4 regions of the Agrobacterium sp. ES01 genome follow, and region 2 is predicted to be linked to each of the others. Evidence: predicted binding sites of a transcription regulator. Region 2 holds the regulator's gene; each other region holds the start of a gene.
The links. Region 2 encodes PhoB, which activates phosphate uptake and scavenging genes when phosphate is short. Its sites were predicted from a motif close to TGTCATNNANCTGTCAT; they were not measured.
Positions count from the first base shown of each region.

Region 1 (3,272 bases), 370 kb from region 2:
CGATGATCGGCTTGTAGAAATCGACGTTGACTTCGGCATAACCGGTATAGTCGCCACCCTGGATCGCTGCGAAGCATTCCGGGTCAGACTTCGGCAGGTCCACCATGAATGCCTTGAACTTGGACTTCATGTCGTCATTCATGGTGCTGCGAACGACGATCGGGCCATTTGGGATCAATGGGGATTCCCAGAGCTGAACGAGGTCGTCCATGTTGAGGATCCCCTTGTCGACCATCTTGCGGAGGTTGCCCGATGTGTAGCCGTCCTTGAAATCGCCAACACCCGAGGCCCAGGTTGTGCCGGCGTCAAATGTGCCCTTGAGGACTTCGAGAACGAGGTTCTCGTGACCGCCACCAAAGCCGGTTTCGCCGAAGAATTCCTTAACGGGAGCGCCCACGGCTTCCGGAAGTGTTACGGTCGGAACGAGGTAGCCCGAGGTAGAGTCGGGATCTGCGAAGCCGAGCTTCTTGCCCTTCATGTCTTCCAGCTTGGTGATGCCCGAATCCTTGCGAGCGACCATGACCGAGTGATAGCCCATGGAGCCGTCGGTCTGGACGGTTGTAAGGATAGGCTCAACAGCCTTGGCATCGGCCAGATAGATCTTGGCGTAACCGGATGCGCCAAGTTCGGCGTAATCGAGTGTGCCGCCGAGAAGGCCCTGGATCACGCCGTCATAGTCGGCGGCCGGGAACAGCGACACTTTTTCAACGCCGAGAACGGCGGGAAGCGTGTCGACCATGCACTGGAAGTTGCGCAGGCGGTCGGCTTCGTTTTCGCCACCAAGGATGCCGATACGGAATTCCTTGAGGTCTTCAGCGGCTGCACCACTGGCAAGCGCGACAAGCGCGACAGCGGCAAGAAGGGTCTTCTTCAACATGGGTTCTCTCCTGTTTTTCCGGTCGCGCCGGATTTTGGCGTGTTTGGCTACCCTTGACGCGGGTGTACGATCTGCGCGTGCGTCAGACCCCTGCGGCAACGAGGGGCTTGCGCACAACTGATGGGGAATCGCCGGCAGGGATTTGCACGGCTGGCGCATTGATACTGGTCGAAGTCATGCGCTCGTCGATTTCGGCACCGGTGCTGTCAGAGCCATAGATCTCACGCACGGCCCCTATCGTCAGCTCATCAGGCGTACCGTCGAAGACAACGCGGCCTTGGGCCATGCCGATAATGCGCTCACAGTAGTTGCGCGCGGTATCGAGCGTATGCAGGTTGGTAATGACGGTAATGCCTTCGCGCTGGTTGATATCACGCAGTGCGTCCATGACGATCTTCGCATTGAGCGGATCCAGCGAGGCAATCGGCTCGTCGGCGAGCACCATCTTGGGTGCCTGCATCAATGCCCGAGCGATTGCCACGCGCTGCTGCTGACCGCCCGAAAGTGTGCCCGCCTGTTGCAAAGCCGTCTGCTCGATACCAAGTCGCTCGAGCGCAGCAATTGCCATCAGGCGTTCGTCGCGGCTGAACATGTTGAGAATGCTGAGCGCAGTCGGGCGATGATTGAGGCGGCCCAGCAGGACATTGGTCAACACATCGAGGCGCGGCACCAGATTGAACTGCTGGAAGATCATTGCGCAATCGCGCTGCCAGTCGCGCAAGGCCGCACCGCGCAGGGACGAAACCTCGGTATCACCGAAATATATCGAACCTGAGCTTGGATCGATCAATCGATTGATCATCCGCAGAAGCGTCGATTTGCCCGCACCGGAACGCCCGATAACCCCGACCATCTGGCCCGACGGAATGTCCACACAAACGGATTCCACTGCCGTATTGCGTCCGAACTGCCGGGTAAGATTATCAAGCTTAAATCGCATAATCGCTCTTTCGATGACGTCCACAAGTCACCCAAGGCTTTAACGATGATTGATGAAGCGTGAATGTCAGAGGGATGACAGTTCCATGACAACGGCTAAGCAATTGAAGTTAAACGATCTTCAGGAATATTTGGCGACGAATTCTTCAGCGGAGAGATGACGAAAATCGTCCAGGGCCGCATGCAACTGGTCATGCTCCCAGTCCCACCAGGAAAGCGCGTTCATCGCTTGACCCAATTCGCGGGAAAAGCGCTCGCGAATGAGTTTGGCTGGCACACCGCCCACGATAGTGTATGGCGCGACGTCCTTGGAGACGACAGCACCTGCCCCGATGACGGCACCATTGCCAACCGTGACGCCAGGGAGAATAGTCGCACCATGGCCGATCCAAACGTCGTGACCGATCGCCACCCTGTTTTCGCGACGCCAGGCAAAGAAATCCGTGTCCATATCGGCGCCCTCGAAATAGTCGGCGGCGCGATAAGTGAAGTGATGAAGTGTGGCACGCCATGTCGGGTGATTGGTGGCGTTAATGCGCACGGATGCCGCGATATTGGCAAATTTGCCAATCTCGGCGCACCAGATGCCGCCGTCCTGCATGACATAGGAATAGTCCCCGATGACCACTTCATCGATCCGGCAACGATCCGCGACTTCCGTATAACGGCCAAGTTTGGAATTGTTGACGGAAGCGGTCGGATGGATGAGCGGCTCGACCCCAAGTTTGCGGCTCATGCGGCGGCCTTTCGCGGCGAGAAAGCGGAGACGTCGATAATGCGATCGGCAACGGCTTCGCGCACTTCTTCATCATGGAAGATGCCGAGCATGGCCACGCCCTCGCGCTTCTTGCGACGAATCATGTCGACGACAACAGCTCGGTTTTGCGCGTCGAGTGATGCCGTTGGTTCGTCAAGCAGGAGGATCTTGTGATCGGTGATGAAGCCACGGGCGATATTGACGCGCTGCTGCTCGCCACCGGAGAATGTCGCTGGCGGAAGTTGCCACAGTGCTTGCGGCAAGTTGAGGGCCGACAGCAGGTCGCAGGCACGCGCACGCGCTTCATCCATTGGAACAGAGCGGGCGAAAAGCGGTTCGGCGACGATATCGACGGCAGAAACACGCGGGACCGTGCGCAGGAACTGACTGACATAGCCCATCGTCTGGCGACGCACTTCTAGAATCGTGCGCGGATCGGCAGTGGCTATATCGATGATGCTGTCATCGCGCGAGACGAGGATCTGGCCGCCGTCTACAGCATAATTGCCGAACAACATTTTCAGGATCGAGCTCTTGCCGATACCGGATGGGCCACCCAGAACGACACATTCGCCAGCAGCAACAGAGAAAGACACATTCGAGACGACCGGCAGACGGATGCCATCGCGCAGATGCATGGTGAAGCTTTTGCACACTTCCGATACGACGAGAGGCGTAGCCATGGCGGTTTTCCTGTTC
Region 1 covers NZ_JBNQTH010000001.1:1,516,831-1,520,102, forward strand. The annotation lists gene phnD (phosphonate ABC transporter substrate-binding protein) at 1-877, opposite strand, end outside; gene phnC (phosphonate ABC transporter ATP-binding protein) at 960-1,817, opposite strand; gene ACQQ2Q_RS07480 (DapH/DapD/GlmU-related protein) at 1,938-2,552, opposite strand; gene phnL (phosphonate C-P lyase system protein PhnL) at 2,549-3,256, opposite strand.
Region 1: a site for PhoB is predicted at 1,892-1,908, ahead of phnC (phosphonate ABC transporter ATP-binding protein). Genes of this name have one in related genera too.

Region 2 (3,272 bases):
ACCGCATGAATGACACGATCGAAAATTGCCGCGTGGCCGGCAAGATCACACTCGACGAGCTGGATATCTACGATCCTTCGATCGACGTGGTGGAGTTGCGCGCCCGTGTGGGCATGGTGTTCCAGAAGCCGAACCCCTTTCCGAAGTCGATCTATGAAAACATCTCTTATGGTCCGCGCATCCACGGGCTCGCCAAGGGCAAGGCCGACCTGGACCAGATCGTCGAGACAAGCCTGCAGAAGGCCGGCCTCTGGAACGAAGTGAAGGATCGCCTTCAGGAGCCAGGCACCGGCCTTTCCGGTGGTCAGCAACAGCGCCTGTGCATCGCGCGCGCAGTAGCGGTCAGCCCGGAAGTCATTTTGATGGATGAACCCTGTTCGGCGCTCGATCCGATTGCGACGGCCAAGGTTGAAGAACTCATCCATGAGCTGCGCGCCAATTACACGATCGTGATCGTGACGCACTCGATGCAGCAGGCCGCGCGTGTCTCGCAGCGCACCGCCATGTTCCATCTTGGCGTACTCGTTGAGGAAAACGACACAGACAAGATGTTCACCAATCCGGATGATCAGCGCACGCAGGATTACATCATGGGCCGCTTCGGCTGATATCCCGTTTTCATCCGCGCTGAAGCCAATTTCGAGGATACCTCAAATGCCATCGACCCATATTCTATCCGCTTTCGATGAAGACCTTAAATATCTGATCCGGCGCATCTCCGAGATGGGGGGCCTTGCCGAACAGATGGTCGGTGACTCGGTCCGCGCATTGGTCAATTCCGACGCCGCCCTTGCCCAGAAGGTGATTTCTGACGACGTGGTGATGGACAATGCCGAGCGGGAAATCGGTGACAAGGCCATCATCACCATAGCTCGTCGCCAGCCGGTCGCAGCCGACCTGCGCGAAATCATCGGTGCGCTGAGAATTGCCAGCGATCTGGAACGCGTTGGTGACATGGGCAAGAACAATGCAAAGCGCGTGATGGCCGTTCAGGGCACCGGCGTCCCTCGCAAGCTGGCGCGCGGACTGGAACATCTCTCCGAACTCGCACTCGAACAGCTGACCGATGTTCTGGATGTCTACACCACCCGTTCTGCGGAAAAGGCCAAGATCATCCGTGACCGCGACGAAGAGATCGACGCCATCTACACCTCGCTGTTTCGCGAGCTTTTGACCTACATGATGGAAGATCCGCGCAATATCACGACCTGCACGCATCTGCTGTTCTGCGCCAAGAATATCGAGCGAGTGGGTGACCACGCGACCAATATCGCAGAGACCATCTATTACATGACCACCGGTATGCAGCCGGAAGGTGACCGTCCCAAGGACGATACGACGACCGATGTCAGTGCGGTCGCGGAATAAGCACTTGAAGTGAGACACTAGATGGCGCCGAAAATAGCTGTGGTTGAAGACGAGGAGGCGCTGAGCGTCCTCCTGCGTTACAATCTGGAATCTGAGGGCTATGAAGTCGAGACGATCCTTCGGGGCGACGAGGCCGAAATACGCATGCAGGAACGGGTTCCTGATCTCCTGATCCTTGACTGGATGTTGCCCGGCGTGTCGGGGATCGAACTTTGCCGCCGCCTTCGGGTTCGCCCGGAAACAGAACGGCTGCCGATCATCATGTTGACGGCACGCGGCGAGGAAAGCGAACGCATACGCGGATTGGCGACAGGTGCAGACGACTACGTGGTCAAGCCCTTCTCCACACCGGAACTGATGGCACGGGTAAAAGCCATGTTGCGTAGGGCGCGGCCAGAAGTGCTGTCCAGCGTTCTGCGTTGCGGCGACATCGAACTCGACCGCGAAACGCATCGTGTTCACCGCAAGAGCCGTGAAGTTCGACTTGGACCGACCGAATTTCGTCTGCTGGAATTCCTGATGGCATCGCCCGGGCGCGTCTATTCGCGTTCACAGCTTCTCGACGGTGTGTGGGGGCATGACATCTATGTGGACGAGCGTACCGTGGACGTGCATGTCGGCCGGCTGCGCAAGGCGCTTAATTTTTCCAACATGCAGGACGTGATCCGCACCGTGCGCGGCGCCGGATATTCCATGGAGGCCTGACAGGTCACCCATGCTGGCGGTTGCTACCGCTGTTTCAACCCATCGCCCAGCCAGGCGGTGGGCTTTTTACTTGCTGCATAAAAAAGGCCCCTTGCGGGGCCTCATCTCATGATCTTTATCGGCTGGGAAGCGATTGCTTTTGCGCGGATGAGCGCCTGCGGTCATTGACTGGCTGATAAGCCAGTTTCGAGTGGTAGGTGCAGTAAGGTGCGTTATCCGATGCCTCGCAACCGCAGAAATGAAACTCATCAGTCATCGGATCGCCAATCGGCCATTTGCAGGTGCGATCGGTGAGTTCCGTGAGGGCAAGACGACGCGAAATCGGCACCACGACATTGGATGGCACCGGAACGACTGCACGCTCCTCTTCGCCACCAGCTTCGATTTCATCGTGTGACACGGTTGTGCCGGCAGGACGGGCGGCCGAGCGCGTGGCTACACGTGGCTGAAAGCTTTGCGGCCGCGCTGTCGTTGGCGCCGGACGCTTTGGCGCGCGAGAGGCAGACGAGGAGCCGCCAGCCTTGGCGCGACCGGGCAAACAAAGTCGGTGTACCTTGCCAATGACAGCGTTTCGACTGACGCCGCCTAGTTGTGCCGCGATCTGGCTTGCGCTGAGACCTTCGGCCCACAACTTCGTCAGCCTTTCAACGCGCTCATCAGTCCAATTCATGCCAAATATCTCCGCCTGTAGCGCATTCCGAGGCCGAATCCTTCACCGCTGCCTCGGAAGACTCCGAAACAAAAAATATGCCTCGATATTGTCGGTGACTAGTTCCGCCGCATGCAGTCTAGTAATTGATCATTAACCTAGTGTGAGCCTGACTCCGTGACAAGAGTCGCCGGAATCATCGCGAATCGATTTCATAGTTTTCCCCAACTTGCTGTCCACAGGCTAAAATACCACTATCGCCTACTAAAGCGTGGCTGCGACGGCACCGTGCTAAAAAGTCCCGCAATTGCGGTGATTTATTGACATGGGGGTCCGAAATGAAGATAGTGCGCGAGCCGCCGCAAGGCGGCATTTTTGATTTTTAGACTTCGTAACACCCGCCAATCAGCGAAACCCATATCTTCCGTGCCTGTCGAAGGAGTCAAGCGCAATGGCCGAGGCCTCCCCGCTCTATCAGACCTATAATCGCGCTCCGTTGCGCTTCGAACGCGGCGAGGGTGTCTGGCTGATCACCGAAGACGGCGAGCGC
Region 2 covers NZ_JBNQTH010000001.1:1,145,511-1,148,782, forward strand. The annotation lists gene pstB (phosphate ABC transporter ATP-binding protein PstB) at 1-608, shown strand, start outside; gene phoU (phosphate signaling complex protein PhoU) at 655-1,368, shown strand; gene phoB (phosphate regulon transcriptional regulator PhoB) at 1,390-2,073, shown strand; gene ACQQ2Q_RS05645 (GcrA family cell cycle regulator) at 2,189-2,743, opposite strand; gene ACQQ2Q_RS05650 (aspartate aminotransferase family protein) at 3,174-3,272, shown strand, end outside.

Region 3 (3,272 bases), on a different contig from region 2:
GGCGACTTCCAGCAATCGGCCGTCGTCTGGAACATCGAGACGCCTGATCGCGCGGTCGCGCCCGAACAGGTAATATTTGCGGGTCAGATCGTAGATGTGGCGCTGATAGCGGTACATTTGGTCCATGCGCTCGGCATGGCCGGATGTCTCAATTGCCGCGCCGTTGTCCGCCGGCATCAGGATGCTTTCTCGTAGATATGAAAGCCACCATAGATCGCGGATCGATCCTTGGCATTCAGCGCCCTGGACATGCCTTCGAGATAGGTCCACTGCGCGGCTATGGAATTTGGCAGGCGGCCTTCGATGATGCTTTTTTCGGCAGCCGTGCGGAAGATCACGCGGGCAGCGGGTGCCGACGTTCTGCTGATCTCGCTCCAAAGTTGACCGATCTGTCCATCATTCATCCAGTCCTGCGCATCCAGCAGCACGTAGCGATCAACCGAGGCGGATGGTTTTTCGGCCAGCAGTTCGGTGAAGCTTGCATGATGCACGCTGACACGCTCGGCATTGCGGCGGATCGACTGATAGTGTTCGCGCTGCAGATAAGTCGGCAACAGGCCCTCATCGGCATAGGGATAGCGGCGCACGAAGGCTTGCCAGGCAAAATAATTGTCCTTCAACGGAAAATGACAGGCGAGCTTTTCCAGGCGGTGCTTGAGCACCGGCGCAATGGTCCCGTTATCGGCAAGGCTCGCGAGTTCGTCATATTGGCGCGGCGGAATGCCAAGGCCAAACAGCGAACTCTTGCGCTCCGTCATCCAGCGGATCATCGGCTTGTCGAACAGCGGTGCGACACGGTCCTCGAAGAACTGACGCTGTTCGCGCAAGGTGCGGGTCCTGGCGAATTCTTCCAGCCGAACACCATGCAGCCGGGCGATCAGGTGGCCGACCGCGATGAAGCGGCCAAGCAGCCCCGTGCGATAGAAATTGCCGTTGAAGACGCTGATGCGGCGACGTCCGGTCAGGCTTCTTTTGTTCCAATAGGCACGCGTATCCGCATCGAGATTGGGGGCGATATAGCGGTCGAAACTGCGGCTGTTGGAGCGGATACGTTCACGGCCGAAATGAGCGACCAGCGTCTTATAGTCCGGAAGGTGCTGGAAGGCGGCAAGCTTCAACCTGTTGAGCGCGATATGGTTGGGATTGAGGTCGACGACATCGATCTTGGCGGGGCTGCGCGAGAGGTAGGCCAGCATGTTGCAGCCGCCGGAGCCGATGGTGACGACGCGATGGCCGGCTGCCAGTTCCATGGCCTCCATGTCGACATCGGGATCCTCCCAGATCTGTGGATAGACGAGACCGGAAAACAGCAGCCCGAAAAGGCGTTCAGACAGCCCATCCCTGCTAAGCGCCTTATGCTGGAGAAGTGCGGTCTTGAGTTTGCGGTTCCCGCGGAAACCGGCCTCCGGTGCAAGCTCGGTCATCTGATGCAGCCATCCGTTTCGGTTCCAAGCCGTTTAAACGCGACGTGCTACAGTTTCATGACGCGGGTTGTGGGAAACGCCTTGAAAACCGGTCGAATGCTTCAGTTTGAACGCGATGCAGTGGATGCCAAATTAACGGAATACGTGCAGCATGCCGCGGCGCTTGGCGTCGTAATAGTAGCCGCGGGCATAGAGTCTGACGGCATTGTCCGAGCTCTTGTCGGCGACAAGCCAGGCACCGCGCAGATATTTGATGGCGTATTTGAGATTGTTTTCCGCATCGAACAGACCATTGGCGGGGCCCCGATAGCCCATCGATTTGGCCGTCGCATATTTGATCTGCATCAGGCCGTAATGGCCATTGTTGAAGGCTGCCGGATTGTACCGGCTTTCGCGGTGAACGACACGGTGCACCAGCGCTTCCGGAATCTCGTAGACCGCTGCATATTTGCGGATCAGGCTGTTGATGACGGTTGGACCCGTGGTCGCCGGGGCGGCCTGTAAGTCCGGTGCAGTCGCAGGCGGTGTGACGTCGAACTGGCTGTCGAGCGCTGCACCGGCATTGGCAGCCGATGGCGCGGCATAGGCAAGGGCGTCGCCGGGCTTTGGCGTTGGCACGATGGTCTGGACGGACGTGACTTCCTGCGGCAACTCGGTGTCAGTTGACGCATCGGCAAGTGTGGTCAGTGTATCGGGATTGTCCGAGGCGGGCATTGCCGGTGTCTGCAACGCGTCGTTCTGCTTGGCGTCCATGACGGCGACGGCATCGCCCACTGTCGGAGCGTCGGCCGGGTTCTGCAACGCGGCTTCACGCGATGTCGGCACGGGGGCATGTGAATTCGATCCGGGAACGAGGGGGCCCGGTTCTGCCGGTTGCTGCATGGCAAGCGACGTGCCGGCTGACGGGTTGGATTTAAGCTCCTGGCGAGCCGCACTTTCCAGTCCGCTGGTACAGCCCGCAAGGCCTATCAGCGTTGTCGCTGATGCCAAAATTCCGATGCTGCGAAAATTGCGCGCAATCATGCCTGATCCCATGTTCCCCAATCGCATGCACCCTCACAAACGAGTCAGTGCAAGCTCCATAATTCGGGTTTCCACGAACTCGCGGCCAAATTGCGGCACCGAGGTGGCAGTCATGCCCGATCAACAGCTTTGCTATGCGTGTGTGACTGCAATCACGCAGCGATCTTGCGATACCCTGCCGTTACTGCGCCGGCTGCAATCAGCAACGTGCCGCCGGTGCGGTTAACAGCGCGCTGCACGGTGTGCTTGCGGATAAAGACGCGGGCCTTGTCGGCAATCAGCGCATAGACGAGTGCATTGATGGCAGCGAGCGTGACGAAGGTCGCCTCAAGCACGATCATTTGCGGCAGAAACGGCTGCGTGGCATCGATGAATTGCGGAACGAAGGCCACGAAGAAAACGATGCTTTTCGGGTTGAGTGCCGTCACCGCAAAGGCATGCAACACGATGCGCAGCGGGCTTTGTTCGCGTAGATTATCGTTGTCGGCAAGCGGGCCATCGCCAACCGGCGCCCGCCACAGGCGGATGCCGAGATAGACGAGATAAGCACCGCCGATCCAACGCAGGACCGTATAGGCCTCCGCAGAGGTGGCCAAAATTGCGCCGAGACCGAGGATCGAGGCTGTCATGGCGACGAAATCGCCCAAAGACACACCGGTCACCGTCGCCAATGCCGTTTTTCGACCATGGCCGAGCGCATAGGATACCACGAGCAGAATCGTGGGTCCGGGTATCGCCAGAAGCACCGCAGATGCGGCGGCGAATGCCAACCAATGTTCAAACGACATGATTCAATCCTCCTGATTGAGACCAAGCCACCGAAAC
Region 3 covers NZ_JBNQTH010000003.1:443,527-446,798, reverse strand. The annotation lists gene ACQQ2Q_RS11435 (class I SAM-dependent methyltransferase) at 1-177, opposite strand, end outside; gene ACQQ2Q_RS11430 (DUF3419 family protein) at 177-1,424, opposite strand; gene ACQQ2Q_RS11425 (transglycosylase SLT domain-containing protein) at 1,557-2,447, opposite strand; gene ACQQ2Q_RS11420 (LysE family translocator) at 2,600-3,235, opposite strand.
Region 3: a site for PhoB is predicted at 1,471-1,487, ahead of ACQQ2Q_RS11430 (DUF3419 family protein). Genes of this name have one in related genera too.

Region 4 (3,272 bases), on a different contig from region 2:
ACGACCCAGATGTTGAGGCCGTTTTCGACAGTCGCGTCTTCGCGAATCCGCGAGATGTAAGTCGCGTCTTCGCCCGCGCATTCGTAAGGCGTGATGTAGCCGCCGTCTTCGTGCTTGTCGATGACGAGGCAGCCGGGTGCTTCGCGCAGGATGTCGCGGGCTTGATCGGCGGTCATTTCGTTTTCGAATTCGATATTGACCGATTCCGAATGGCCAATGAAAACCGGGACACGCACAGCAGTGCAGGTGACCTTGATCTTCGGATCGAGCATCTTCTTGGTCTCGGCCAGAACCTTCCACTCTTCCTTGGTGTAGCCGTCTTCCATGAAGGAATCGATGTGTGGGATCACGTTGAAGGCGATGCGCTTGGTGAATTTCCGCGATTCGATCGGATCGGCGACGAAGACGGCGCGTGTCTGGGAGAACAGCTCATCCATGCCTTCCTTGCCGGCACCAGAGACCGACTGGTAGGTGGAGACCACGATACGCTTGATCTTGGCGGCATCGTGCAATGGCTTCAACGCTACGACAAGCTGGGCTGTCGAGCAGTTCGGGTTGGCAATGATATTGCGGCGGGTGAAGTCCTTGATGGCGTCCGGGTTTACTTCCGGTACGATCAATGGAACGTCTGCGTCGTAGCGCCAGGCAGAAGAGTTGTCGATGACAACGCAGCCCTGGGCACCGATCTTTGGCGACCACTTCTTGGAGACATCGCCGCCAGCCGACATCAGGCAGATGTCGGTGTCGGAAAAGTCGTAGTTCTCCAGATTCTGGACCTTCAGCGTCTTGTCGCCAAAGGATGCTTCTGTGCCTTGCGAGCGCGCGGAGGCAAGTGCCACGACCTCGTCAGCCGGGAAACCGCGCTCGGCCAGAATGTTCAGCATTTCGCGACCGACATTGCCGGTGGCGCCTGCGACTGCAACTTTGAAACCCATGATAAACTGCTCTCTTTCTTTCTCTCCGCGGTGGTGAGGGGGTGCTGCAGGGATGCAGCGACCTTGTCCCCGGCCTTGCCGGGGAGAGAGCGGTTGGCCAGAGACGTCAGACGGTTTTCGTCGTCGTTTTGGCCGTGGTCTTGGATGAATTGGAAACCGCAGAAATTGCCCGGACACACAGTGCCAGGTGACAATATTCGGCAGATGCAGCAGCTATCGAGCGCATGCGCGGTTTCCTTTCGCTGCCTGCTATTAAAAGGTTTTTGCCGCAAGTCAAGGTCGATCCTCGGCTGGAACAGCGGTTGGGCATTGCTCAGGCTATCATTGAAGATATTATCTGAGGGTGAATGTTGAGTGGATGACCAAAGAGTCCGGTGCCCGGTTCCATCCTGCAGCGACGATGTTTTGCCGACGCATCAATCGATCAGCTTCAAGACCTTGTCAAAAACCTTCAGCACCTGCTTGATCTCGTGGCCACGCTTCAGCACCATGCCTGCCGTATTGACCACGCTGAAGGCACCTTGTTTTGCCGCGAGTTTCGGATTTTTCTCTATCCGATACAGCGGCAGTTCACCTGAGCGCTTGAATACTGAAAAGACCGCTTTTTCCCTCGTGTGGTCGATTGCATAGTCACGCCATTCACCGTCACCCACCATGCGGCCATAGACCCAGAGTATGGCATCGAGTTCACGCCGGTGGAATGTGACGGGAAGCGGGTCTCGGCTTTTCTTGTATTCCCGCAGATCGACGACTGAGGCCACGCCGCTTTCCATACGGTTCTCATCGTCACGCGGAAAATCGGTCATAGGCGCTCCTCGTCCTTTCATTATGACAGGCGAGCGACAGTTTGCCGGAGCCTGAAAAAAATGCAAGGGCGCCAGTAAAATCCTGAATTTACAGTCGCTTAGGGTCGACAAAATGAGATTTTGGGGCGTGCCGTATTTTGGTCAAAAGAGCGCCCCAATTAGAGACGACATTGAGTTTCCGGTTGGCGCCTGGCGCCAATGGTCCGGTCTGGCGCATTGACCCCTTACCCCCAGCCCCCCAATGTTCTGGATCGGACCGCCGGTTTTCAAGCCTTGGCAGTCACTTCAGGAACTTTGCTTGGCGGTAAGTATGGTTGCGCCGAGGATTGCGCCGGGTTCGCCGTTTGGACCCCGCATTTGAACGAGAATAGCGCAACCGTCGCTCTTGTCTTCACCCATTACCTTTGACGGCAAGACAAGCTTCGTCTCTTCGCCGCTCCACACGCCGACGGTCTGGACATCTGTTACGCTGTTCCAGTTGGAGACCTTCTGGCCCTCATTGGTGCCCTTGGTGATTTCCATGTCCTGCCGCTTGCGGAAATAAACGACGACGATATCCGCTTCGCCTGATCCTTCGCCCACCGTGATCTTGAGTTTGCCGCCACGGCTGACGGCGCGGATCGGAACGTGGAGACCGCTGCCTCTTGCACGCATCACATCCAGGCGCTTGTTCAGCACGGCGACGTCTGTGCCCTTCTGCTGCTCGCGTCCGTTGAGAATGGCTTGCGGCGTATAGACGCCGCTGCGCCCCAGCGTATGAGCATAGCCATATTGACGGTTTGAGTTCTCCGGCCTGCTCAGAGGGTCAGTCCAACCGCGGTAGTTCCAGTAATCGACATGATAGGCGAGCGCGACGATATCCTGCTGGACGGCAAGATAACTCATGGCTCGGTCTGCCGCCACGCATGACATACAGCCTTGCGATACGAACAGTTCTATGACGCCCTTGGGCGTTTTTCCCACGTCGTCAGCATGTGCATTCCCCGTAAGAGAGATGCTCAGAAGCAGGATCGACGCAAGTAATCTCGAAATCATGGGAACCGCTCTATTCAATGCCATTGGTCCGTCCGCAATTTCCGCGCAGACGCCGCAATTTCCATGAGACACATACTCCGTCCGTTTTTCAACAGAAAGTCACGATGGGGTGAGGCTGGGTTGATGAAAAATGCGCCATGAAAAAAGCCGCCGGAACTGTCCGGCGGCTTCTCGTTAAATTGGCTGAAGACGGATCAGGCGACCAGATCGCGCAGAACGGTCTGAAGGATGCCGCCGTTGTTGACGTAGGTCACCTCATCGAGCGTATCGATACGGCAGATCAGGGGAACTTCCTTCACAGTGCCGTCGGCGTAGGTGATCTTGGCGATCTTTTTCTCGCGGGGCTTGATTTCACCATCCAGGCCCTCGATCGTAACCGTTTCATCGCCCTTGAGGCCCAGCGAGGTCCAGGTCGTGCCGTTCTCGAAGCAGAACGGAACAACGCCCATGCCAACCAGGTTCGAACGGTGAATACGTTCAAAGCTTTCGGCCACGA
Region 4 covers NZ_JBNQTH010000006.1:93,488-96,759, forward strand. The annotation lists gene ACQQ2Q_RS17465 (aspartate-semialdehyde dehydrogenase) at 1-935, opposite strand, end outside; gene ACQQ2Q_RS17470 (DUF2794 domain-containing protein) at 1,352-1,741, opposite strand; gene ACQQ2Q_RS17475 (DUF1223 domain-containing protein) at 2,027-2,800, opposite strand; gene acnA (aconitate hydratase AcnA) at 2,971-3,272, opposite strand, start outside.
Region 4: a site for PhoB is predicted at 1,764-1,780, ahead of ACQQ2Q_RS17470 (DUF2794 domain-containing protein). Genes of this name have one in related genera too.